Regions from separate parts of the Pseudoalteromonas sp. SCQQ13 genome, predicted to be linked through region 2. Evidence: riboswitches for the same ligand, from Rfam matches in the RefSeq annotation. Region 2 holds a riboswitch; the other holds the start of a gene.
The links. Region 2 has a riboswitch for cobalamin ahead of I6F41_RS02395 (ABC transporter ATP-binding protein). Riboswitches for the same ligand answer to the same signal wherever they lie in the genome.
Positions count from the first base shown of each region.

Region 1: linked by a shared signal. The riboswitch ahead of I6F41_RS14175 (TonB-dependent receptor domain-containing protein) and the one ahead of I6F41_RS02395 (ABC transporter ATP-binding protein) in region 2 are both predicted to bind cobalamin.

Region 1 is NZ_JADYXG010000018.1:53,541-65,912, reverse strand. It holds gene I6F41_RS14195 (DUF2982 domain-containing protein) at 1-531, opposite strand, end outside; gene I6F41_RS14190 (efflux RND transporter periplasmic adaptor subunit) at 776-1,828, shown strand; gene I6F41_RS14185 (efflux RND transporter permease subunit) at 1,832-4,930, shown strand; gene msrA (peptide-methionine (S)-S-oxide reductase MsrA) at 5,018-5,554, shown strand; gene I6F41_RS14175 (TonB-dependent receptor domain-containing protein) at 5,625-7,463, opposite strand; cobalamin riboswitch at 7,501-7,665, opposite strand; gene I6F41_RS14170 (YajQ family cyclic di-GMP-binding protein) at 7,916-8,398, opposite strand; gene I6F41_RS14165 (VanZ family protein) at 8,562-8,912, shown strand; gene I6F41_RS14160 (ketopantoate reductase family protein) at 8,905-9,807, shown strand; gene thiI (tRNA uracil 4-sulfurtransferase ThiI) at 9,833-11,290, opposite strand; gene I6F41_RS14150 (TetR/AcrR family transcriptional regulator) at 11,363-12,031, opposite strand; gene coaD (pantetheine-phosphate adenylyltransferase) at 12,218-12,372, shown strand, end outside.
Region 2 is NZ_JADYXG010000002.1:134,345-146,716, reverse strand. It holds gene I6F41_RS02410 (DUF413 domain-containing protein) at 1-83, opposite strand, end outside; gene I6F41_RS02405 (LysR family transcriptional regulator) at 174-1,037, shown strand; gene I6F41_RS02400 (porin) at 1,200-2,138, shown strand; cobalamin riboswitch at 2,184-2,324, shown strand; gene I6F41_RS02395 (ABC transporter ATP-binding protein) at 2,404-3,216, shown strand; gene I6F41_RS02390 (FecCD family ABC transporter permease) at 3,218-4,219, shown strand; gene I6F41_RS02385 (cobyric acid synthase) at 4,229-5,719, shown strand; gene cobO (cob(I)yrinic acid a,c-diamide adenosyltransferase) at 5,703-6,302, shown strand; gene I6F41_RS02375 (cobalamin-binding protein) at 6,302-7,177, shown strand; gene ung (uracil-DNA glycosylase) at 7,174-7,836, shown strand; gene I6F41_RS02365 (DUF3545 family protein) at 7,893-8,072, opposite strand; gene tal (transaldolase) at 8,343-9,293, opposite strand; gene yaaA (peroxide stress protein YaaA) at 9,525-10,304, shown strand; gene I6F41_RS02350 (mechanosensitive ion channel family protein) at 10,437-11,393, shown strand; gene mgtE (magnesium transporter) at 11,489-12,372, opposite strand, start outside.

The DNA of each region.
Region 1 (12,372 bases), on a different contig from region 2:
GCTAATTCCATTTTTAGATCTATATTGTGTATCCTCTACCAGCCATTCTGATGGGCAATCGCCATTTTTGCAATTCTTTTGAATTAGTTGCATAAATAAATGACGCTGCTCTATCAATAATTTCCCTGCGATTCTTGGGGCTAAACCCGTTAAAAACTCATCCATATCGTTTACCTTAATTCCTACCACGTTAAGCTCTAAGTGCTCAAGCCCTACTGCTATTTTGGGTATTCCGCTTGATTTAAAATTACTATGAGCTAAATGCCAAACACCATATTTGTGCTGATAAGTTAACTGCTCAGTGGTTAACACTAAGCTATAAAATGGCTCTTGGGTTTTAAAAAAACCAATTGTTATTGCTGCAATACACAAACTAACTAAAAAAATTTCTAGAATGCTAATTTCACCAGGGCGTAATAAATTAAACAGCATAATGAATAACAAACCAATCGCACCAACAATTAATACTTCTATGCCATGCTTAGCTCCCTGCGCACGATACTTAATTTGCATAGCGTTAAACTCATCCATATTGATAATAAACACTGTAAAAAATGAACATAATAATGCCCCACAATGCTATTTTTCTGAGCATTAAACATTTTTTGCACGACGTATTTAACTTCATAAAATACCTTTTAAAGCTCAAGCATGAGTTTATTTAATTAATTATTATAACTTTTACGCTTAATTCACAAATTAATGGGACATAATACCGCCTTTTCTCGGTGTTATTTCGTACAATAGTTATAATTTATTTTTTGGTATTAAAGCAATGTACTCAAGACAATCAGGTAGAGCTCTTTTTCCATTTATTATTACGCTACTCGTAATATTTAGCGTTTATTTATATTTACCCGCTAGCCAAGGTGAACAAGCAGATTTTTCACAAATGGCCACGCAAGTGTCTGCTCACACTGTTACCTCGCAAGAAAATGCAGTAATGATTGAAGCTATTGGTAGCGCTCGCGCTAACCAAGCTTTATATATTACCAGCGCACAAAGTGATTACGTGACTAATATTTTCTTTGAAGATGGCGACCTAGTTAGCAAAGGCCAAAAGCTAGTACAACTGCAAAGCCAACAAGAACAAATTGCTGTAAAAGAGCTAAATATTAATTTACGCGAAGAAAAACGCCAACTCGATAGACTTACCGAACTTTCACGTTCTCAGTCAACAGCAAAATCGTTACTTGAAGAGCAATTATCACGAGTTGATGCCACCCAAGCACAATTAGAAAGTGCTAAAACCAAGCTAGCTGAAATGACCATTACCGCGCCATTTTCTGGCATGTTGGGCAAGCGTGAAATATCGATTGGTGCCTATGTAAATAACAGTTCAATTATTACCACCCTCGATGACATAAGTATCATTAAGGTAGACTTTAAAGTACCTGAAAAATATTTAGCGCAATTAGCTACCGGCATGAAAGTGCTCACTCAAAATGATGCTTATCCAGATCAAACCTTTATCGGTAAAGTAACGCATATTAGTTCGCGTATTGACTCGGTAACGCGTAGCGTAGAAGTAACCGCCAGCTTTGCAAATAATTCAGGTTTGCTTCGCCCTGGTATGCTACTTAAAACAGCGTTAGAGCTAAGTAGTAACCAAGCATTAATGGTTCCAGAAAAAGCAATTATTCCGCTACAAGACAAACATTACGTATTTCAAATTTTGGACGGTGTTGCTAATCGTGTTGAAGTGCATATTGCGGGCAGAAATAACGGCTGGGTTGCTGTTGATGAAGGCTTAGCCGATGGTGAGCAAATTATAACTGAAGGGCTAATAAAAATTCGCTCTGGCAGTAAAGTTAGCGTGAAGGGATAACCCGTGAAAATTACCGATATTAGCGTTAAACGCCCTGTTTTTGCGATTGTAATAAACCTACTTTTACTCACCTTTGGGCTCGTTGCTTTTAGCATGCTGCCACTGCGTGAGTACCCTGATATTGAAACACCTATTGTTAATATTAGTACCGAATATACAGGTGCTTCTGCAGAGATTATAGAAACCAAAATAACCCAAGTCATCGAAAACCGTATCTCGGGTATTGAAGGCATTAAAAGTATTAACTCATCGAGCCGTAATGGCCGCTCCAATATTACGATTGAGTTTGATATTAAGCGCGATATAGATGCTGCATCTAACGATGTGCGTGAACGTGTTGCCCGCGCCGCAGATAGCCTACCTGAACAAGTTCGCCCGCCTGAGGTGTCTAAGTCTAACAGCGATGAAAGCCCTATTGTATGGTTTGTGCTAAACAGCGAAACCATGAACTCAATGCAATTATCTGATTACGCACAGCGTTTTATTGTTGATCGCCTAGCCGTAGTTGATGGTGTGTCTAACGTACGCATTGGTGGTGAACGAAAATACGCCATGAAAATTTGGCTAAACCGCCAAGCGATGGCTGCTCGCGGTATTACTGCGAGCGATATAGAACAAACACTACGCACCGAAAACGTAGAGTTACCCGCTGGCGAAATTGAATCGGTTGACCGTGACTTTACCGTACGTACTGCCCGCAGTTATAAAGATCAGCGCGACTTTCAAAACCTAGTAATAAAACGCGGTGATGATGGTTACCTAGTACGCTTAAGTGAAGTGGCTGATGTACAACTAGAAGCCGCCGATGACGAGAGTTTATTTCGGGGTAATGGCCGCAATATGATTGGTTTAGGCATTGTAAAGCAAGCTAAAGCCAACACCTTAACTGTGGTTGATAACGCCCGCGCCGAACTTGAAAAAATAAAACGTAACCTACCCGAAGGAACCACTATAGAGGATAGTTACGACTCATCTATTTTTATAAAAGAATCGATTAATGAGGTATACAGCACTCTTGCTATTTCTATGGGCTTAGTTGTATTAATTATTTTTATATTTTTAGGTAATATTCGTGCCACCTTAATCCCTGCAGTTACTGTGCCGGTGGCGTTAGTGGGTAGTTTTATGTTTTTACTCGCTATGGGTTATTCCATTAACTTACTTACTTTACTTGCACTGGTACTAGCAATCGGCTTAGTGGTTGATGATGCCATTGTTATGTTAGAAAACATTCATCGCCGCATAGAGCTTGGCGAGCCTCCTTTATTGGCCGCTTATAGAGGCGCGCGCGAAGTGGGCTTTGCAATTATTGCCACCACTTTAGTGCTTATTTCGGTATTTGTACCCTTAGTATTTATGGATGGCCGTATTGGTGCTTTATTTACTGAATTTGCTATGGCGGTAAGTGCCGCAGTGTTTTTCTCAAGTATTACAGCACTTACTCTTTCACCTGCGTTATGTTCTAAAGTATTAAAAGCCTCTGAAAAAGAAAGTAAATTTAGCCAGTCGATGAACCGCTTTTTTGCTAAGGTAGAGCTTAGTTATCGTAACTCACTTGCCTCTAACATGACCCGCAAATGGGGCTTAATGATCAGCTTATTATTAGCTGGCTTTGTAAGTTATTCATTATTTACTCAAATACCGTCTGAGCTAACACCTAAAGAAGACCGTGGTACCTTTTTTGTTATGATGAGTGGCCCTGAAGGCGCCAGTTATGAGAACAATGCCGCTAACATGAGTAAAATTGAAGATCGCTTAATGCCTTACTCTGAATCTGGTGAGCTAAGCCGCGTACTCGTGCGCGTACCAGGCTGGGGCGGCAGTGGCGGTGTAGCAATTGTAGGTATGGCCGATTGGGACAAACGCCAACGTTCTACCTGGGAAATAATGGACGAAATAAGCACTAAACTGCAGGAAGTTACCGACGTGCGAGCCTTTGCTATTATGCGCCGAGGCATTGGCGGCGGTGGTTCATCACGCCCAATCGAGTTTGTACTACAAGGTAACGATTACGCACAACTAGCCGATTGGCGCGACCGTATTATAGAGCGCGCTGAGAAAAATCCAGGACTGGTTAGAATCGATCATGATTACAAAGAAACATTCCCACAGTTTTTAGTCAGCATAGATAAAAACAAAGCGGCCGATTTAGGTATTTCAGTATCTGATGTAGGGCGTACACTCGAAACCATGCTAGGTCAGCGTCGTGTTACTACTTTTATAGATCGCGGCGAAGAGTACGACGTTATTTTAAAAGGCACTAAAGAAGACTTTGCCAACCCTACTGATATATCAAACATTTATCTTAAATCACGCAGTGGCGAGCTAGTCCCGCTTGATAGTTTAATTAGCTTAAAAGAAGAAGCTACCGCATCGCGCTTAAACCGCTACAACCGTATGCGTGCAATTACCTTAAGCGCCAACTTAGCCGATGGTTATACACTTGAGCAAGCACTTAACTTTTTAAACAAAGTGGCCATGGAAGAAAACGACATAGATGGCGCGATTGACTACAAAGGCGAGTCGCAGTTGTTTTATGAAGGTGCTTCGGCCATGACCTACGTGTTTATTTTAGCACTTACGGTTACCTTTTTAGTACTAGCGGCACAGTTTGAAAGCTTTATGCACCCATTTGTAATAATGCTTACCGTACCCCTTGGCTTAATGGGTGCTATGTTTGGCTTGTGGGCCACAGGACTTACGCTCAATATTTACAGCCAAATAGGTATTGTGATGCTCATAGGGTTAAGTGCTAAAAACGGCATATTAATTGTTGAGTTTACTAACCAACTACGCGACAAAGGCGTAGAGTTTAGCGAAGCTATTTTACAAGCCGCTACGCAGCGCCTACGCCCTATTATTATGACCTCATTAACCACTGTAATGAGTGCGGTACCTCTGGTTTTAGCCTCGGGCCCGGGTGCAGAAAGCCGTATGGTAATTGGTGTTGTAGTGTTTACCGGTGTTGTTGTATCAACCCTACTGACTCTGTTTGTAGTACCTGCTGCTTACTATGCACTTGCGCGCAATACACAGTCACCTGAGTTTTTGCAGCAAAAACTTGATAAACAAGCCGCTAAAAAGCCATTCGAAGAGATCTAACCTCCTAATAGCGTCGTAACCTTGTTGTTACGACGCTTTAGACTTATGCTCTGCATAATCTAAACTTACAGCTATTTTGGAGTATTTATGAGTTCAACAACGCAAGTCGCTACCTTTGGTGGCGGCTGTTTTTGGTGTATAGACGCCGCATTTAGACGAGTGAACGGCGTATTAAATGTAAGCTCGGGTTACACTGGTGGCAACACAGACACTCCTACCTATAAATCAGTATGCTCAGGCACTAGCGGCCATGCAGAAGTAGTGCAAATTGAATTTGACGACACTATTATTAGTTTTGAAGTATTACTAGCAATGTTTTTCACTTTGCACGATGCCACCCAGCTCAACCGCCAAGGTAACGATATAGGCACACAATACCGCAGTGTTGTGTATTATCACAACCAAACACAGCTAACACTTACTAACGCGGTGATCGCTCAATTACAAAACCAGGTAAGCGAGCCAATAGTGACTGAGGTTAGCCCTGCCACCACGTATTATCCAGCAGAGCATTACCATCAAGATTATTACAACGAAAATCCAAACCAAGGCTATTGCAGTATTTTAATTGCCCCTAAATTGCATAAATTCGAAACCGAATTTAAAGAGTTTTTAGCTGATTAAACCCATTTTGTAACGCACAAAAAAGCTCGCTAATTTAGCGAGCTTTTAAGTTTAAGCTACGTAGCACATATTAAAACTGGTATGCAGCACCAATAAATAAGCGTCGGTCAGCGGTGTTATAGTAATAAAATTCATCATTTATATAATCGCCATCTAAATCAATACCATAGGCATCAACTTCATCGTACTGCTTATCAAACAGGTTTTCGACCCGTAAAGAAAAGCTTAACTGCTCAGTTGCTTGATAGTTACCGACTAGGTTCCATAATGTATATGAAGATAAATCTGTTAATTTACCTTTCCTATCGCCACGATACTGCAAATCGATACCCGCATCAAAATCTCCCCACCCTTTATTTAAAGACCAGTTAAAGGTATTTTTTGATACATAAGCTAACTCTTGGCCCGTTTCTAAATCTTCTGCAGATAAGTAAGTGAAGTTAAATGCATGCTCAAAACCCATTAGTTGTTGCGAAAAGCTAAACTCAATGCCTTCATGGCGCGCTTCGTTTATATTTGTTGGCTGCCAAGGGCCTGCAGGTGTTGGTGCCCACGCTATTTTATTGTCAAAATCATTACGGAAAATAGACACTTCTAAAGCAATATCTTGATAACTTAACAACAAACCTAATTCTTTATTCTCAGACGTTTCTGGTTTTAGGTCTGGGTTACCTGAACCTGGAAAATAAATATCATTAAAGGTAGGCGATTTAAAGCCCGTGCTTTGACTTGCTCTAAACGTAGCAAACTTATTTAAATGATAACCTACCGCTGCTGTATACGTGGTTTTATCACCAAATTGTTGGTCATGATCTTGGCGAACTGCGATATTAGCTAAAACCGTATTATCATCGTAATACGCACCTAAAAAGCCAGCAAAAACCTCACGGCTATCTTTATCATAATTACCTGCGTTGGTTTCTATTTTATCTTTGTACCAGTTCAAGCCACCATTAATATTAAGCTCATCTGAGACAATATATTGCCCAGTATAATCAATTTGATTTCGCTTAGTTTCGTACATACTAACCACACCTTCACTGGTGTTATCTTGGCTATCGCTAGAAAATGCGAATGCTATATGGTGTATTTGATTTTCGTAGCTTTTATTCCACCCTAATGATACTTGGTAGTTTTCAAAATCATTACTTTCATCACTGCTGTCTGCTGCACTGTACTGATTATCATAACGAGCATAACCTTCATTATACTGAGTTTGTACGGTTAGCTTGCCTAAATAGTCATCGTTATAAGCGATATTGAAGCCAATATTTTTGTTCTCATAAGCGTCTTCATCTGGTGCATGGTTTTGCAGTACATCAAAACCATCGGTTTTTTCAATTCCAGCGTTAAATGATGCACTTAAATCATTTATATTTGTTCCACCCGCCATTTGGTAGCTTTGATAAGCATTGCTGCCAAAAGTAGCATCTAAGCGAATATTATCAGCTTTACGAGTAATAATATTAATCACCCCAGCTAAGGCATCTGAGCCATAAACAGCAGCGCGAGAACCTTTAACAACTTCAATACGCTCAATAGTATTAAGGGCAATATTACTAATACCTTTATAGCCAAGAGTAGCCGAGCCAACTCTAACACCATCAATTAAAATAAGGGTATGGCGTGAACTTGAACCGCGTAGCGAAACACCTGAATTTTGGCCAAAGCCACCATTTGAGTTAATTTGAAAACCAGCTTGAGAAGCCAACAAACTAGGTAAGTTTCGCACATTACTTTTTTCAATATCAGCACGGTCAATTACGCTAACACTGGCCAGCACATTACTAATAGGTTGTTCGAATTTATTAGCTGTAACGGTAATTTTTTCGATTGGTTGCACTGTTGCAGATACTGAAAATGAAAGTGCAGCCGAAATTGCCACACCTAGAGCGGTTTTATTTAACATGATGTCCCCTACCTTTGCCCACCGCAAAGATGTTAATAAGTAAGATTACTTCAAGGCCGGTCTCCGGACTCAGTCAACACTATAATAGCTGCTAATACTTTACCGTTGCGGGGGCAGTGTTGGGGTTGTTATCGTCTTGAAAACGCACCAACTTCCCGATTATCTTGCTGTTAATTTCAATACTTTGAAACGTATACAAAGGTATTAAGCAAGCACCTTGAAAATAGGTCGCTATTGTGAGTATTTTGTTTATAAATGTCAATAGACGTCTATATAGCCAAAGTTTGATTTTTAACGATATAAACCCTCAACAATCACTGTAAAAGAGTTAGATTACATATCAAGTTACTAATAGCAAAAAAGCCAAACTTCATTGCTGTAGCTTGGCTTTTTTAACACAAATTTTTTAAAAATTAGCCTCCTAATCTCTATAATATCTGTAATCTGTTTTATTAATCGCGGAAGTTTTTAAACTGAAATGGCTGGCCTAAATCGGCGCTACGTACTACTTGCATAGCTTCTTGAAGATCATCTCGCTTTTTACCTGTTACGCGTACCTCTTCACCTTGAATGGCGGCTTGTACTTTAACTTTTGAATCTTTAATGGCTTTAACTATTTTTTTAGCCATCTCTTTTTCAATACCTTGCTTTAAACCAACGTTACGAAAAACATTTTTACCCGCTCGGCTAATATCTTGCAATTCAAGGCTTGATACATCCATACCACGCTTAGAAATTTTACTCGCTAAAATATCAAATAATTGTATAACCTGAGAGTCAGCTTCGGCTTTAAGCTTAATTACTTTATCATTTAGCTCAATCGATGCATCAACTCCCCTAAAGTCAAAGCGAGTTTCTAGTTCACGGTTTGCATTATCAACTGCGTTTTTAGCTTCGTTCATTTCTACTTCAGATACAATATCAAATGAAGGCATTGATTTCTCCTAACTATTTTATCTTAATTTTATACTTAATTTATTAAAGCGATTATAACGCTAAAACTATAAATCTTTACACTTTTATGCATCTTGTTCAGGTGCGATACTAAATTAGTTTGATATACTACGGTTTCTTTTTTAAGCGATTTTAGGATTTGTTGTGACAAGGCGTGTTTATCAAGCAATTTTTTTAATTAGTATTGTGGTGTTTACCTTTTTATTTGCGAAAGAAATAAAAGGGGTTGGCAACCTGTTTCCTCATGTTGATAAAGTAGCCCACTTTGGGATATTTTTCATCCTTGCCATAATAATGGATAAAGCGTTTAAACTCCCTTTATACGCACAAATACTTTTATTAGCCGGTTACGGTGCTGCAATAGAAATAATGCAAGACGCACTTCCATATAGGCAAGCATCAATCGCAGATTTTATTGCAGATTTTGCCGGCGCAGCAAGCTACTTTATAATCAAAGCAATTTTAACCCCACGTAAAAAGAACTCTCATGGCTAAAATTCTTATTATTGGCGACGGCGCAATAGGCTTATTATTAGCCCACTTTTTAAGTGCGCAGCATAGTGTAAGCGTGTTAACCCGAAAAAGTACGAGTAACACTCGCTTTTACAGTAGTGACAACAGTGCTTCACAAAAAATAAATGCCTCTTTTATTTCATTAAATGAGCTTAATAGTTTACCTAAATTTGATGTGTTTTTATTTACGGTAAAAGCCTTTCAAGTGCAAAGCGCATTTGCACAAGTAAAACAGTTTTTGCCTCAGCATTGCTCTGTTGTGCTTTCGCATAACGGTATGGGTAATGTAGAGCAGTTAAAATGTGAGCTCAATGAACACCAAGCGCTTTATTTTTTAACAACGAGTATGGCTGGGTTTAAATCAAACCAATATATAGTACAGCACACTGGTAATGGGCAAAGTATAATTGGCGGATGTAACAACTTAGGTGTTAAAAATAGCAAAATTATGGCGGATCAATTAACCGCGATCCCCCTTTTAAATGCGTCTATGAATATTGAGCAGCTACGTTTTAATAAGTTATTAGTTAACATAGCAATAAATCCGCTAAGTGCGCTACATAACATTAAAAATGGTCAGTTGCGCGAGCCTCAATATTGCTCAATTATAATTAACCTGCTAACCGAAGCATGTAATATTGCTAAGGCAAAAAACCTTGATGTAACGTTAATCAATGCACTGAGCAGTGCGTATGATGTGATGGCACGTACCGCAGAGAACTTCTCATCTATGCAACAAGATGTTGCTCACAATAGAGCAACTGAAATAATGGCAATTTGTGGGTACATTAGCGAGCAAGGCAAGCTTTATAATATAAAAACCCCTTTTAACGATGAACTTTTAGCTAAAATTGCAGCAAAAAAAAGCGCGGTATAAACCACGCTTTTTAAATAGTTAACTTTTACGGGCGATATACCTTTACCGTAGTAAAGCCTTGTTCGTGTAGAATAAGCGCTTGTAACTGGCTCATTACACCTCTATCGCAATACAAGTAATAGTCTTGATCTTTTGGTAAATCACCAAACTTAGTTGCTAAGCGAAAAAACGGCAAATGCACCACTTCTATAGAATCAATTTCCAGTGGTGCTGCTTCTTCTTCCTCTGGAGAGCGAATATCAATTACCACTGCACCAGCTGGTAAATCGGCAACCGACTCAGCTTCTTTTAGTTCCTGCTTAGCTTCTACATCAATATCGCGCACATCCATTACTCGTGCGTTTTCTATTACGGTATTAAGAATATCAAAGTCGAACTTCTCTTCTTCTGCTTTTATTACTTCTATTTTAGCTTTAACAGTTGGCTTTTTAGAAATAACACCACAGTATTCCGGCATCGTTTCGGCCATTTCGGCCGTACCAATTTGACGTGCAATATTAATAATTTCTTGTTTATCGTGTTGAATTAACGGGCGTAAAATAAGGGTTTCGGTTACGCGGTCAATGACACTTAAATTTGCTAATGTTTGGCTAGAAACCTGACCAATACTTTCACCGGTTACCAAAGCTTGAATATTTAATTTTTCGGCCACTTTACTGCCTGCGCGCATCATCATGCGTTTAAGCACCACACCCATTTGGCTGTTTTCAATATTCTCTAATATTTCTGCTACTACTGGTTCAAAATCAACGGTAATAAATTTAACTTTATGAGTTGAGCTGTATTTATTCCATAAGTAGTAGCTCGCTTGTTTAACACCAATTTCGTGCGCCGCACCGCCTAAATTGAAAAACAAAAAGTGCGTACGAGCGCCTTTGCGGATCATTTGATAACTGGCTACACCCGAATCAAAACCGCCAGACATAAGCGATAGTACATCTTCTTGTGTTGGCAGCGGGAAGCCTGCCATGCCAAGGTGAGTATGCGATACTATGTAAGCTTTCTCGTCTTTTATTTCAAGGCGTATCGTTACTTCTGGGTGGCTTAGCTTTACGCTTGCACCGGCAACATGCTGATTTAGTCCACCGCCCACATAACGCTCTAACTCCGTTGAAGTAAAGTCATGCTTACCAATACGTTTAGCGCGTACACAAAACGTTTTACCTTCAATGGTGTGACCAACTAATTCAATGGTTTTTTTAAAAATATCGTCAAGCGTTTCAAAGCTCGTTTCGGTTACTTCTATAAACTGCACAATACCCGGAATTCGCGCTAGGCTATCAATAAAAGTGGCACGTGTTTGCTCACCTTCAAGTAGGGTAACTACTGAGATATTGTCCCAGTTGTTTCTAACTTGTACTTTTTCGTCAATACGGCGCAGTACAATCTTAATGTTATTTTCTAACACTTTGGTAAAGCGTTTACGAACCGAGCGGCTTTTGATGGCAATTTCAGGATGTAGTTTGACGATAAATTTAAGCATAGTTCACTCTTAGACTGCGGGAATTCGCGCTCCCAGGCATTGGGCGCGCGATTATAGCAAAAAAATTAACGCCTAGGAACTAAGAGCAGCCGGAATACTTGGGGCTGAGTGAGCAAGTTGCGTGTATTTTTCGCGTAACTGGTTCATTTTATCGCTACTTTTATCTGTGCTGTAGGCTCTAAATAAAGTTAATACTTTTAAAATACCATGATAAATATCTTGCTCGGCAAGTGCGCCACTGAGCCTGCGGGCTTTAATATAAGGGGTCCAAAAACTAACTGTTAATTTAAGCGTATGTGCAAGTTCGAGCGCATCTTGCTCATTAATCGCAATCATTTCACTATCACGTAAACCAAGTATTATTTTACGCACCTGCTCTAACAGCTCTAGTTGAAAATCAATATAAGCCTGCTTAAGCTGCGTATCTCGCGCCAAAATATCGCCTAAATTGTCGTAAAAAAAGTGGTAGCGCCACATCAGTTCAAATAGCGAATCTAGATATACCGTTAACTGACTAAATGCATCATCATTTTTGTTTATAGGTTTAAAGTGAGTGCTCAAGTGCTCACTATACAGCGCAAAAATATGGCGAATAATGTCTTCTTTATTTTTAAAATGGTAGTAAAGATTACCCGGGCTCATGTTTAAATGCGAGGCTATATGATTAGTTGATATCGCTCGCTCACCATGCTCATTAAACAATGAAATACTGGTGTGTATTATTTTATCCTTGGTATTCATATACTAACACTCTATTTTATTCAACAAGTTACAATTCGTACAATAAGTTGTCTAGTATAAACAAAAACAGCATAATTAAACACTCTGTGTAATAGCTTAGTCGTGACAATTAAAGCCACTTACTAGGCTGATTTGTATAAAAAACACTGTTACACTAATGCTAAAAATAATACATAGCGATACTTTATGAAAATCACTGCAATTTATCCAGGTACTTTTGATCCGCTAACTAACGGACACACAGATCTAATTCAACGTGCCTCAAAAATGTTTGATACTGTTATCGTTGCTATTGCTCATAACCCCAGTAAACAGCCTTGCTTTAGCCTTGATGAGCGTGT
Region 2 (12,372 bases):
AATCCGCGTGGGAAATTTTGATCATCAAAAAACTGACGTTGACTAACAAATGCTTGGCGAAGTAGTGAAATATCATTGCTCATTGTTGTACCCTCATACCTTGGTAATTGCTGGAGTATGCGGCAAGTTTGCAAATATTTTAAACAAGTTATTTTTATCGTGAGGATAAAAAATTGGATATCGATTTATTAAAAACATTTGTTGAGGTAGTACGCACTCGTCACTTTGGCAAAGCGGCTGAAAACCTTTATATCACACAGTCTGCAGTAAGCTTTAGAATTCGTCAATTAGAGCAAGGGCTTGGTGTTAATTTGTTTATTCGCCAGCGCAATAATATTCAACTAACAGCGCCAGGTGAGCGTTTATTACCCCATGCACAAATGATCATTACTGGCATGCAAAGAGCAAAAGTAGATGTGGCACTTGCCGATAATATGCATAAACAAATTTGCCTAGCGGGTACACCAAACATTTGGGATGCATTTTTACAGTTTGGTATTACTAATATTGTATCGGCAATGCCCGGTGTGTCTTTGGTGGCTGAGGTAAAAGCACAACAAGAAAGTACCCGCCTGTTATTAGAGCGCACCTTAGATTTAGCTATTTTATTTGATCCACCAAAAGTTGATGAGCTGGTGGTTGAGCGAATTTGTGAACTACCCATTATACCGGTAAGCGCGTTTGATACTGCCAGTTACGATAACTTTTTTGATAACCAGTACGTATATGTTGACTGGGGCACGACATTCTCACTGTGGCATGCTCGCCAGTTTACTGGCAAAACCCCACCTTACTTTAGAACAAGTACTGGGCGTATAGCACTTGATTTAATATTGCAATGCGGAGGGAGTGCATTCATTCCTCAAGTACTTGTTGCAGCGCATTTAGAAAAAGGCGAGTTATTTCATGTGAAAGACGTAGAAACCACCTCGCGCGATATATTTGTTGCCTATCACAGAGACAATGAGCAAAAAGAGTTAATAGAAACATTAGTAAATTTATTAACCCAAATGACTCCTAAGTTACCCGTTGAGTAAGGCCAATGGTTTTGCTGTATATGTACGTTTGATTGCAACTATTATGTGTTTTTATGAATTTAAAAGTGTAAAAATATGACGGCTGTAATATTTTTGTCATTTAACAGTGCCAAACTCCTGTTGCATTAAAAACGAGTCTGTTGTGATTATCGAGGAAATAACATGAAATTTGTAAAGTCGAGCTTATGTGTAGCTTTATTAGGTGGTTTGTCTTTTAATGCGCTTGCTGAAGTGGATTTTTACGGTAAAGCGAACGTAACACTACAGTCGTCGGATGATGGTGAGGGGTCTTTTACCGAGATTAAAAGTAACTCATCACGTTTGGGCTTAAAAGGGTCTGAAAAAATATCTGATGGCTTAGAAGCTGTTTATAAGTTTGAATTTCAAGTTGATGTTTCTGACGCCGACTCAAAAGGTGATAATGACGACAATATCTCTGCTCGTAATCAGTATATAGGTTTAAAAGGTGCGTTTGGCCAAGTTGTTATTGGCCGTAACGATACCGCGCTTAAGCAGTCACAAGGTAAAGTTGATTTATTTAGCGACCTTGAAGGCGACATTAAAAATGCCTTTAAAGGTGAAAATAGAATGGGCAGTAGTGTTTCTTATGCCTCTAATTCTTACCAAGGTTTTAAGCTTTTGGCTACGTTTGTTGCAGAGGATAGCGATGCAGCAGGTGCTAAAAATGGCTATTCAATGGCAGTAACTTATGGTGACGCAGCCCTTAAAAAGAGCGCAATATATGCCGCTATTGCTGCCGATAGTGAAGTGAACGGCTACGATGTAGTGCGCGCATCAGTACAAGGTAAAGTAGCCGATTTTAAATTAGGCGCTATGTATCAAACGCAAGAAAAAGTTGATGGCAGTAGTGAGGCCGACGGTTATTTATTAAGTGCGGCTTACACTATGGCTAGCAATACCTTTAAATTGCAGTACCAGGCAATGGATTTTAAAGGCAGTGATGACAAAACGGCTATTTCGGCAGGTGTTGATCATCAGTTAAATAAAAACACTAAATTATTTGGTTTTTATTCTAATTTCGATATGGACAACAACGTTGACCAAGACTACTTAGGTGTAGGTATAGAATATAAATTTTAAGCAGCGCTTAGCACTGCCTTTTTAAGCCGTACTTTGTTAAGTGCGGTTTTTTTTGCTTTAAATTATTTACTTAGCCGCCCATAATAGAGTATTCATTTGGAATGAGGTGCAACTCCTCAACTGTTCCCGCAACTGTAATTAGCATAACGCTTTAAGTCAGATACAAATAAACTATTTTAACGAGCGGGTTTACTCATCTTCAAGTTATGTACTAGCCATAGTTAGTTGCATTGTTAGTGAGCGCATTCCTGCCTAGGGCTAACTATTGCAAACTCAAACGCCATTAAATACACCATTGTTAAATGTTAATCACGTGTCGTGGAATATTGGCAGTAAAACTATCCTCAACAATGTTAATTTGCAAATAAAGCAAGGTAAGTTCGTTGGCTTAATTGGCCCCAATGGCGCAGGTAAATCTAGTTTACTGCGGTGTTTGTATCGCTTTAATCAGCCCACTGCAGGGCAAATTAAATTTAATAATACTGATATTTGGCAGTTAAAAAGCCATGAATACGCAAAGCAGGTTGCGGTTGTTTTACAAGAAACCCCATCACAATTTAATTTAACTTTATTAGATGTGGTTGCACTTGGGTTAACCCCGCATAAAGCATTATTTAGCACCACCACAACAGCCGACACACAAAAAATAAACCAAGCTATAGCGCGAGTTGGCTTGCAGGATCATGCAAGCCAACGTTTTGAGTCGCTTTCGGGAGGAGAAAAACAACGTGCATTAATTGCTCGGGCTATGGTGCAGCAACCGCAACTATTAATTATGGATGAGCCAACCAGCCACTTAGATGTGAAGTATCAAATTCAGGTAATGGAGTTGGCTAAATCGCTTGGCGTTACTGTGTTTGCATCGTTTCATGATTTAAATTTAGCCGCTGCTATGTGCGATGAGCTGGTGGTTATAAATCACGGCGAAATTGTTAATACAGGCTCTCCCATCGATGTGCTCAGCGAGGACATGCTCAATGATGTATTTGGTGTATGTGCACAAGTAAGCCACCACCCGCAAATGTCTAAACTAGGTGGTGTTATTCCACATATTACTTACTTTTATGGGTATGAATAATATGCGCATGCTTAACAATCATTCAATAGCACTTTTAGTCACAGTACTAGCTGCATTATTTACGTTATTTACGGCGCTGAGTTATGGCGCTGCCGACACATCATTAACTGATGTATTTAAAAGTATTTTCACCTCAACAGAGGGCTCCTTTAACACTCGAATTATTGTTGAATTAAGAATGCCACGCACATTACTGGCATTTTTAGCTGGCAGTGGTTTAGCCATTGCCGGGCTTATTTTGCAAACCGTGACGCGTAATCCGTTAGCAGATCCTTATTTATTTGGGATATCGTCTGGGGCGTCTTTGGGGGTAGTTATACTCATGGCGTTTGTGGGCATTAGTGCGGGCTTTGCATTATCGGCAGCGGCATTGGCTGGCAGTTTAGTGGCTATGAGTTTACTTATATTGATTGCAGGGCGGCAGCAAAGTGGGCAAGTAGAATCTATGCTGCTGGCAGGTGTGGCCTTGTCATTTTTATTTAGCGCATTTACCAGTTTATTACTTTACTGGAGCGATCCTCAGGCAGTTGCGGCTATTTTATTTTGGACGCTCGGCAGTTTTGCACGAGCGCAGTGGGCAACGCTGTGGTTACCTTTTGTGGTTATTGTATTGTGTACATTTACAATGCTTAGTTTTAGGCGCCAACTAAATGCCATGCTGCTCGGCGATGAAAGTGCTATAACACTGGGTGTGCGGGTACATCGCTTTAGAATATTGATGCTAGTTTTAAGTTCGCTGATAACGGCAGTGTTAGTGGCTATGTGTGGCGGAATTGGCTTTGTAGGATTAATGGTGCCGCATATAGTGCGCTTTTTTATCTCCCAAGGTAGCTTATCTGGCTTACTGGTAACGAGTTTGGTGGGCGGTACTTTTATGGTTTGGGTTGATGTGCTAGCGCGCACGTTGTTAACTAATCAAGAGTTACCCGTTGGGGTTATTACTGCAGCTATTGGTAGCGTGTTCTTTTTAAGCTTATTGTATTTTCGTAAGCGCCAGGTGTAGGGCTATAAAATGAAAACGTTAATGGTGCAAGGCACCACATCCGATGCGGGTAAAAGTACACTGGTTGCGGCGCTGTGTAGAGTATTTGCTAATAGAGGGCTAAATGTAGCGCCATTTAAGCCACAAAATATGGCATTAAATAGTGCAGTTACAGATGATGGTGGTGAAATAGGTCGTGCTCAAGCACTGCAAGCTATAGCGGCAAAGGTAGCCCCTGAAACTGACTTTAATCCCATATTACTTAAGCCAAATAGCGATACTGGCGCGCAGGTTATTATTCATGGTAAAGCCATAAGTAATATTGAAGCTGGGGCGTATCACGATTATAAAAAAGTAGCTATGGATGCAGTACTCACGTCGCATAACCGTTTAGCACAACGTTTTGATTTATTGCTGGTGGAAGGGGCGGGCAGCCCAGCCGAAATAAACCTCAGAGCCAACGACATTGCTAATATGGGCTACGCCGAAGCCGTTGACTGCCCCGTAATTATAATTGCCGATATAGATAAAGGCGGTGTGTTTGCTCATTTAGTGGGTACTTTGGCATTGTTGAGTGAGTCGGAGCAAGCGCGGGTAAAAGGCTTTGTAATAAATCGTTTTAGAGGCGATATAAGCTTATTACAAAGTGGACTTGATTGGCTGGAACAGTACACAGGTAAACCGGTGTTAGGCGTATTGCCGTATTTACACGACCTTGCATTAGATGCTGAGGATGCAATTGCTATTGATAATACGCTAACTAATGCCAGCGTTAATATTGCCGTGCTGCTTGTGCCGCACATTAGCAACCATACTGACTTTGATGCACTGCGCTTACATCCCAATATAAATATTAATTATGTAGCGCATACACAAGCGATCCCCGATGTTGATTTGATCATTTTACCGGGGAGTAAAAACGTATTAAGTGATTTAGCCTTTTTAAAAAATGAAGGCTGGGATACACAAATAAAACGCCATTTACGTTATGGTGGTAAAGTGCTCGGTATTTGTGGTGGTATGCAAATGCTTGGCAATAGTATTAATGATCCCCTAGGTGTTGAGTCATCATTACAGCAGATGCCGGGGCTAGCGTTAAGTGATTTTACCAGCACACTTACAGCACAAAAAATATTGAGTAATGTAACCGCGACTATGCAATTAAATAACCAGCAAATACTTTGTAGTGGCTACGAAATTCATGCAGGCATTAGCCAAGGTGAAGCACTTAATAAACCATTTTTAAGCTTTAATGAACACCCAAATGGCTTTACAGCCGATGGGTTTATTAGTGATGATAACGCCATAGCGGGTACTTATTTACATGGCTTATTTGATCAAGCGAGTGCCACATTGCAAATATTAAAGTGGCTCAAAGCCGATACAGTTATTAATCCGGTTAATATTAACCAGCACCGTGAGCAGCAACTAGAGCGTTTAGCTGCCATGTGTGAAACGCATTTAAATATTGCACACATTATTAAAATTTATGAAGGGCATAATCATGAGCGAACAAAGTAAAGATAAACATCAGCAACGCCAACAAAAATTAAAAGATCAAGTTGATGCACGAATAGCTGCAGCGCAACAAGAAAAAGGTATTTTTCAAGTTATAACTGGTAATGGCAAAGGTAAGTCGACCTCAGGATTTGGTGTGGTAGCACGTTGTGTTGGCCATGGAAAAAAAGCCGCTGTGTGTCAGTACATAAAAGGCACTTGGGAATGCGGAGAGCGTAACTTGTTACAGGGTGCGGGTGTGGAGTTTGTGGTAATGGGCACAGGCTTTACATGGAATACCCAAGACAAAGAGAGCGATACCGCAGCCGCGCAAGCTGCTTGGCAAGAATCAAAGCGACTGCTTAGCGATGCAAGCCTAGATGTAGTGCTGCTCGATGAGCTTACCTACATGGTAACCTATGGGTATATTGATGTAGATGAAGTGCTAGAGGCGATTGGCAACAGACCGCCAATGCAGTCGGTTATTATTACCGGCCGTGCAGCACATCGTAAATTAATAGAACTGGCTGACACAGTAAGCGAAGTGCGTAATGTAAAACATGCATTTGATGCAGGTGTTAAAGCTCTGCAAGGTTTTGATTACTAATGTTTAAACAGCTTGTTGTTGGCCTATTGTTACTCTGTTTATCCCAGCATGCGCAGGCCAACAAGGTACAAATTGATAAAGTACAGCCAGCTAAAACACTGCGTATTGTGGCACTGGCCCCGCACATAGTAGAAAACCTGTATGCAATAGGCGCGGGAGATAATATTGTTGGCACAGTTGATTACGCCGACTACCCTGCAGCGGCAAAAGGTATTACCCGTATTGGCGGTTACTATGGTATTTCAATCGAAAAGCTTTTAGTCCTTAAGCCAGATATAGTAATTGCTTGGAAAAGTGGTAATCAAAGCGATGATTTAGCACAAATAGAGCGCTTAGGTATTAAGCTTTATTTAACTGATCCAACGACAATTACAGGTATTGCCGATGAGTTGCTTATGCTAGGAAAACTTACCGGTAACATTAAACAAAGCGAGCAAGTGGTAAAAGCATTTAATGCTAAACTTGCAGCCATTAAAGCCAAGCAACAGGGTAAAAGTAAACTCACTGGCTTTTATCAACTCTGGTCTGAGCCGATGATGACTGTGTCGAAAAATACCGGAATAAGTGAGTTAATAGCCACTTGCCAAGTAACCAATGTATTTGCAAATAGCCGCACCGACTATCCACAAATAAGCATAGAAAATGTGATTGTGGCTAAACCGCAAATTATAATTATTCCGGATGAAAAATCAGCAACACCGCAACCCACTATTAATTGGCAGCAATGGCCAGAAATACCCGCAGTAAAAAACAAGCAGTTTTTATCTGTAAATGCCGACTTACTACATCGTTTTTCAGCGCGTATGCTAGATGGGCTGGCCGATATGTGTGATAAAATAGACGTATCACGTCAACAAATAAAGAGCATACAATGAGCGATTGGACTGCATTTTTAAAGCAAGAATTACAGCAAGCATATATGCAGCAAACACTCGACTACGTTGCCAAGCGCCGCAGTGAAGGTGTTGCTGTTTATCCTCCAAAAGAGCAAGTGTTTAGCGCATTTGCTGCAACACCGCTTAGTGATATACGCGTTGTTATTTTAGGGCAAGATCCTTACCATGGTGAAGGCCAAGCACATGGTTTGTGTTTTTCAGTATTACCTGAGGTTAAAAAGCTGCCACCTTCGCTTAAAAATATTTATAAAGAGCTGGCTAGCGATATAAACGATTTTGTTATTCCTACCCATGGTTACTTGCAAAGCTGGGCAGAGCAGGGAGTGTTTTTACTCAATACAGTACTTACGGTAGAGCAAGGCCAAGCCCATTCGCATAAACACTTAGGATGGGAGCAATTTACCGATAAGGTTATTGCGCATATAAACACCCATTGTGAAGGCGTAATATTTATTTTGTGGGGTGCTCATGCACAAAAAAAAGGTAAGGGAATTGATAGCGCACGCCAGCATATTTTAGCAGGGCCGCACCCATCGCCACTGTCTGCTCATCGAGGTTTTTTTGGTTGTAGGCATTTTTCAGCCACGAATGCGTTATTGCAATCTCAAGGTAAAACGCCGATTAATTGGCAAGTATAATTTTAACTTTTAAAACCAAAGGCCCGCACAGTAATGCGGGCCTTTGAGTTAGTCGTTTAAAAGTCGAGCTCATTAACGGCTATACTGTCTGTAAAGTAGTCCAACTCCTGTAGTTCTTTGCGTAAACGATACTTTTCTTGTATTGCTTCGATTTCGCGCCATCTTCTTTTTTTATTTTTTTGAGAAGCTTCCTTTTTTGTTTCAGGACCTTCTATTATATTGCTTAGGCTATCCATGAATATCTCCTTTAGACTGCATTTGATACCAGTCTTATTAAAAACATAAGCTATAACGGCTCACTAATTTAACGCAATAGGTATTAACTTCGCGAATACCTATACCATAGGCCTAGCTAAAATAGAATATAAAAGTGACATTTATGTTACTAAAGTGTGATTTGTTGATGAAGCTTTACTTTATGATGGGTTTATAAGTTTCTTGCATATAAATTACAGGCATAAAAAAACGTCGCAACTGCGACGTTTTTATACAAGCGTTTGAGCCAATTACATGGCTTTAAAGCGTGCTTCTAATTGTTCTTGAGCATCAGCAAAAGAGCGAATACCTTCAGCTAACTTTTCAGTCGCCATAGCATCTTGGTTATGCAACCAACGAAATTGAGCTTCGCTAAGCGGTGCCGGTTTTGGCTGCTGCGCAACATCTTTTGCTAGTAAGTATTCTGGTGCATCTTCAAGGTTACCCAACTCTTCTAAAAGATTGGGGCTAATAGTTAGCTTATCGCAACCAGTAAGGGCAATAATTTCGCCGGTATTACGAAAACTTGCACCCATAACTACCGTTTTGTAGTCGTGGCGTTTATAAAATTCAAAAATGCTGCGTACCGATTGTACCCCAGGATCTTGCAGTGGGTCGGTCGGTTTTTCCATACCGTTAGCAACGTGCCAATCTAAAATACGACCAACAAATGGCGAGATTAAAAATACGTTAGCATCGGCGCAAGCACGTGCTTGGGCATCACTAAACAATAAAGTAAGGTTACATTTAGTACCTTCTTTTTCTAGTTGTTCAGCGGCTTTAATGCCTTCCCAAGTAGAGGCTACTTTAATTAAGATTTTATCTTTGCTTACGCCTTCTTTTTCGTAAAGACTAAGTAGCGTGTGCGCTTTATCAATAGTTGCTTGGGTATCAAACGAAAGACGTGCATCTACCTCAGTAGAAATATAACCAGGTACAATAGCGCTAATTTCTTTACCTAATAATACCGCAAAGTAGTCGCATGCTAGCGCTAGTTGCTTCGCTGGATCTTGCTCGGTTTCTTTGGCGTAGCTCCATGCTTTATTTAAATAAGGCTTATAGGCTTCAATCTCGCTCGCTTTTAATAACAATGACGGATTGGTCGTTGCGTCTTCTGGTTGATGCTTTTTAATTGCTTCAATATCACCCGTGTCGGCCACGATTGATGAATGTTGTTTTAGCCTTTGTAGCGCGTTAGTCATTTGCTTTCCTCATTCCAAGCAAGTTAAAAGAAAATCTAAACTACTTTAATATTACACCATACTGCAACAGCGAAGTAATGCTTGATAGGTCTTATGTCCTTATCAATATAAAAACGGTTATGTATGAATTATTAAGGTAGGATCAGTCTGTTTAATATTAAACAAAACGTGCTTTTCGTTTCATTTAATGTTGAAATTGACATTAAATAAATTACAAGTCAATAGCTAACTATGATCACTGTTATTTCACCTGCAAAAAATCTTGATTACACCACGCCACCTGCAACCGATAAGTTCACTCAACCGGAATTACTTGAGCACAGCGAAGCACTGATGCAAGTATGCCGTGAACTAACACCTGCGCAAATTGGCAGCCTGATGAAAATTAGCGATAAGCTCTCAGGGCTTAACGCTGCTCGCTTTAGTGAGTGGGCACAGCCATTTACCACAGAAAACGCTAAACAAGCGGTACTGGCCTTTAATGGCGATGTATATGGTGGTTTAGATGCTAGCACGCTAACGGCTAATCAGCTTGATTACGCACAAAGCCACCTACGCATATTATCGGGCTTATATGGGCTTTTAAAGCCGCTAGATTTAATGCAAGCGTATCGCCTTGAAATGGGCACCAAGCTTGAAAACAGCCGTGGTAAAAACCTGTATGAGTTTTGGGGCAGTGTAATTGCCAATAAACTTAACGAGGTATTAAAAGCCGAGGACGCCCAATACTTAGTTAACCTTGCTTCAAACGAGTACTTTAAAGCGGTTGATAAAAAAGCCCTTAATGCACAAATAATTACTCCACACTTTAAAGACTGTAAAAATGGTCAATATAAAGTAATTAGTTTTTACGCTAAAAAAGCACGAGGCATGATGGCGCGTTACCTCATCGAAAATAAAGTAACTCAGCTAAGCCAGCTTAAAGAGTTTACAGTAGCGGGTTATTACTTTAGCGCCGAAGCAAGTGTGAAAGAGCTTGAGCCAGTATTTTTACGCGATGAACAAAGCTAAAACTTAAACCTTTACCTAATCTATAAAAGCCATGCACAGCATGGCTTTTTTAATACTGGCGCTATACTTGCAATTGATATGCGAATTCAAGATTGATTCTAATCACATTATAAATCAATAGGTGCAAGTTACATGTTTAGTATTCCCTCAATTAGCGACGCCGAAAAACTTATCGAAGAAAAGCTCGGAGGGTGGTTTGATGTCGTTATAAGCCATATTCCTAATTTTATTGTGGCAGTTATTATTGTCATTCTATTTTCTATGCTGGCTCGCTTTGCCGGTAACTTAATGAAAAATTTATTACGCCGCTCCCTCGATTCAAAACAGATAGCTGATTTAATGGCTTCTATATTTAAAGTGCTGATATTAAGTGTAGGAGTGTTTATAGCACTGGATTTTATGGGCTTAAAAGGCACGGTAACGTCATTACTAGCTGGTGCCGGTATTGTTGGTTTAGCGATTGGTTTTGCATTTCAAGATATGACCGAAAACTTAATAGCAGGTATTGCTATGGGTATTCGTAAGCCATTTAAACCAGGTGATGTAATAAAAACTGATGATGTGTTTGGCTCTGTGCATTCAATAAACCTGCGTAATACACTAATAGAGAGCTTTTATGGGCAGCAAATACTAGTGCCTAATAAAATACTATTTAGAAATGTATTGCGAAACTACAGCACGCTAGGCGTTAGACGCATAGAAGTGCCGGTAAGAATTTCATTAACAGAAGACATAGAAAAAGCCGCAAACGTTATTGTGGATAAAATTAATCAATTTGAGTTTGTAATACGCCAAGATGAAACGGCCGTATACGCAGAGAGTTTTGGCGACAGTAGTATTAATTTATTATTGTGGTTTTGGATTAAATACCCTGGTGAGCCAGACTTTATGACAGTACGCCACAAAGGTGTTGTGGCAGTACAGCAAGCACTAAATGAGGCTGATATTCGTATTCCATTCCCAATACGCAGTTTAGATTTTGGGGTTAAAGGTGGCGAAAACCTCGATGCAATAATAAGTAATAAAGTAAATACACAATCGTCAAAGCAAGAAGGAGTCGATGGCTCTACAATCAATAAAGAAGACTAGATAACCTGATAACCTGAACGCTGGTTAAATTATATTGCGTAAAAGTTACTTTTAACCAGCGCGTATTTACACAGTAATGTGCGCTGGTTTATTTATTAAACCAGCAACCAAGTTGCGGTGCCTAAAAAGGCAAATATACCTACTATATCGGTTACTGTAGTGAGTATTACACTGCCAGCAAGTGCAGGGTCTATTTTCATACGTTTAAGTATTATAGGAATACACGCACCCGCCACACCCGCAACAACTAAGTTCATAAACATTGCAAACGCCAGTACCGCGCCAAGCATTAAGTCCCATTGCCATAGGGCTATAACACTGGCAATTAAAACAGCCCATAAAATACCGTTTAATGCACCAATGGCGAGCTCTTTTATCATTACAAAACGTTGGTTAGTTTGGTTAATATGGCCCACTGCTATACCACGAATAACCAAGGTTAATGACTGGCTACCGGCCACCCCACCCATTGAGGGGACAATGCCGTTAAGCACGGCTAAAATAGGCAGTATTGCTAAAGTGCCTTCAAAAAAGCTGGCAACAAAAGCAGCTGCCAGAGCCGTTAATAAGTTAACACCTAGCCAAACAGAGCGTTTTTTTGAGCTTTTTAAAACCGGTGCAAAGGTATCTTCTTCATCATCAAGACCCGCTAAACCTAATAAGTGATGCTCTGCGTCTTCACGAATTACATCAACAATGTCATCGATAGTAACACGGCCAAGTAGCTGGGCGTTGTCGTCAACTACTGGGGCTGATATCCAGTTATGACGTTCAAATAACTGCGCCACTTCGCTTTCATCCATCGAAATAGGAATAGACTCACAGTCTTCATCCATTAGGTCGTGAACAATTTTTTCGGGCGAATTGGTTAGTAAGGTACTTAACGATAAAGCGCCTAAAAAACAGTTATGCTTATCGACAACGTAAAGGTCGTCGGTACCCTCAGGGAGTTCGCCGCGCAGACGAATGTAACGCAGTA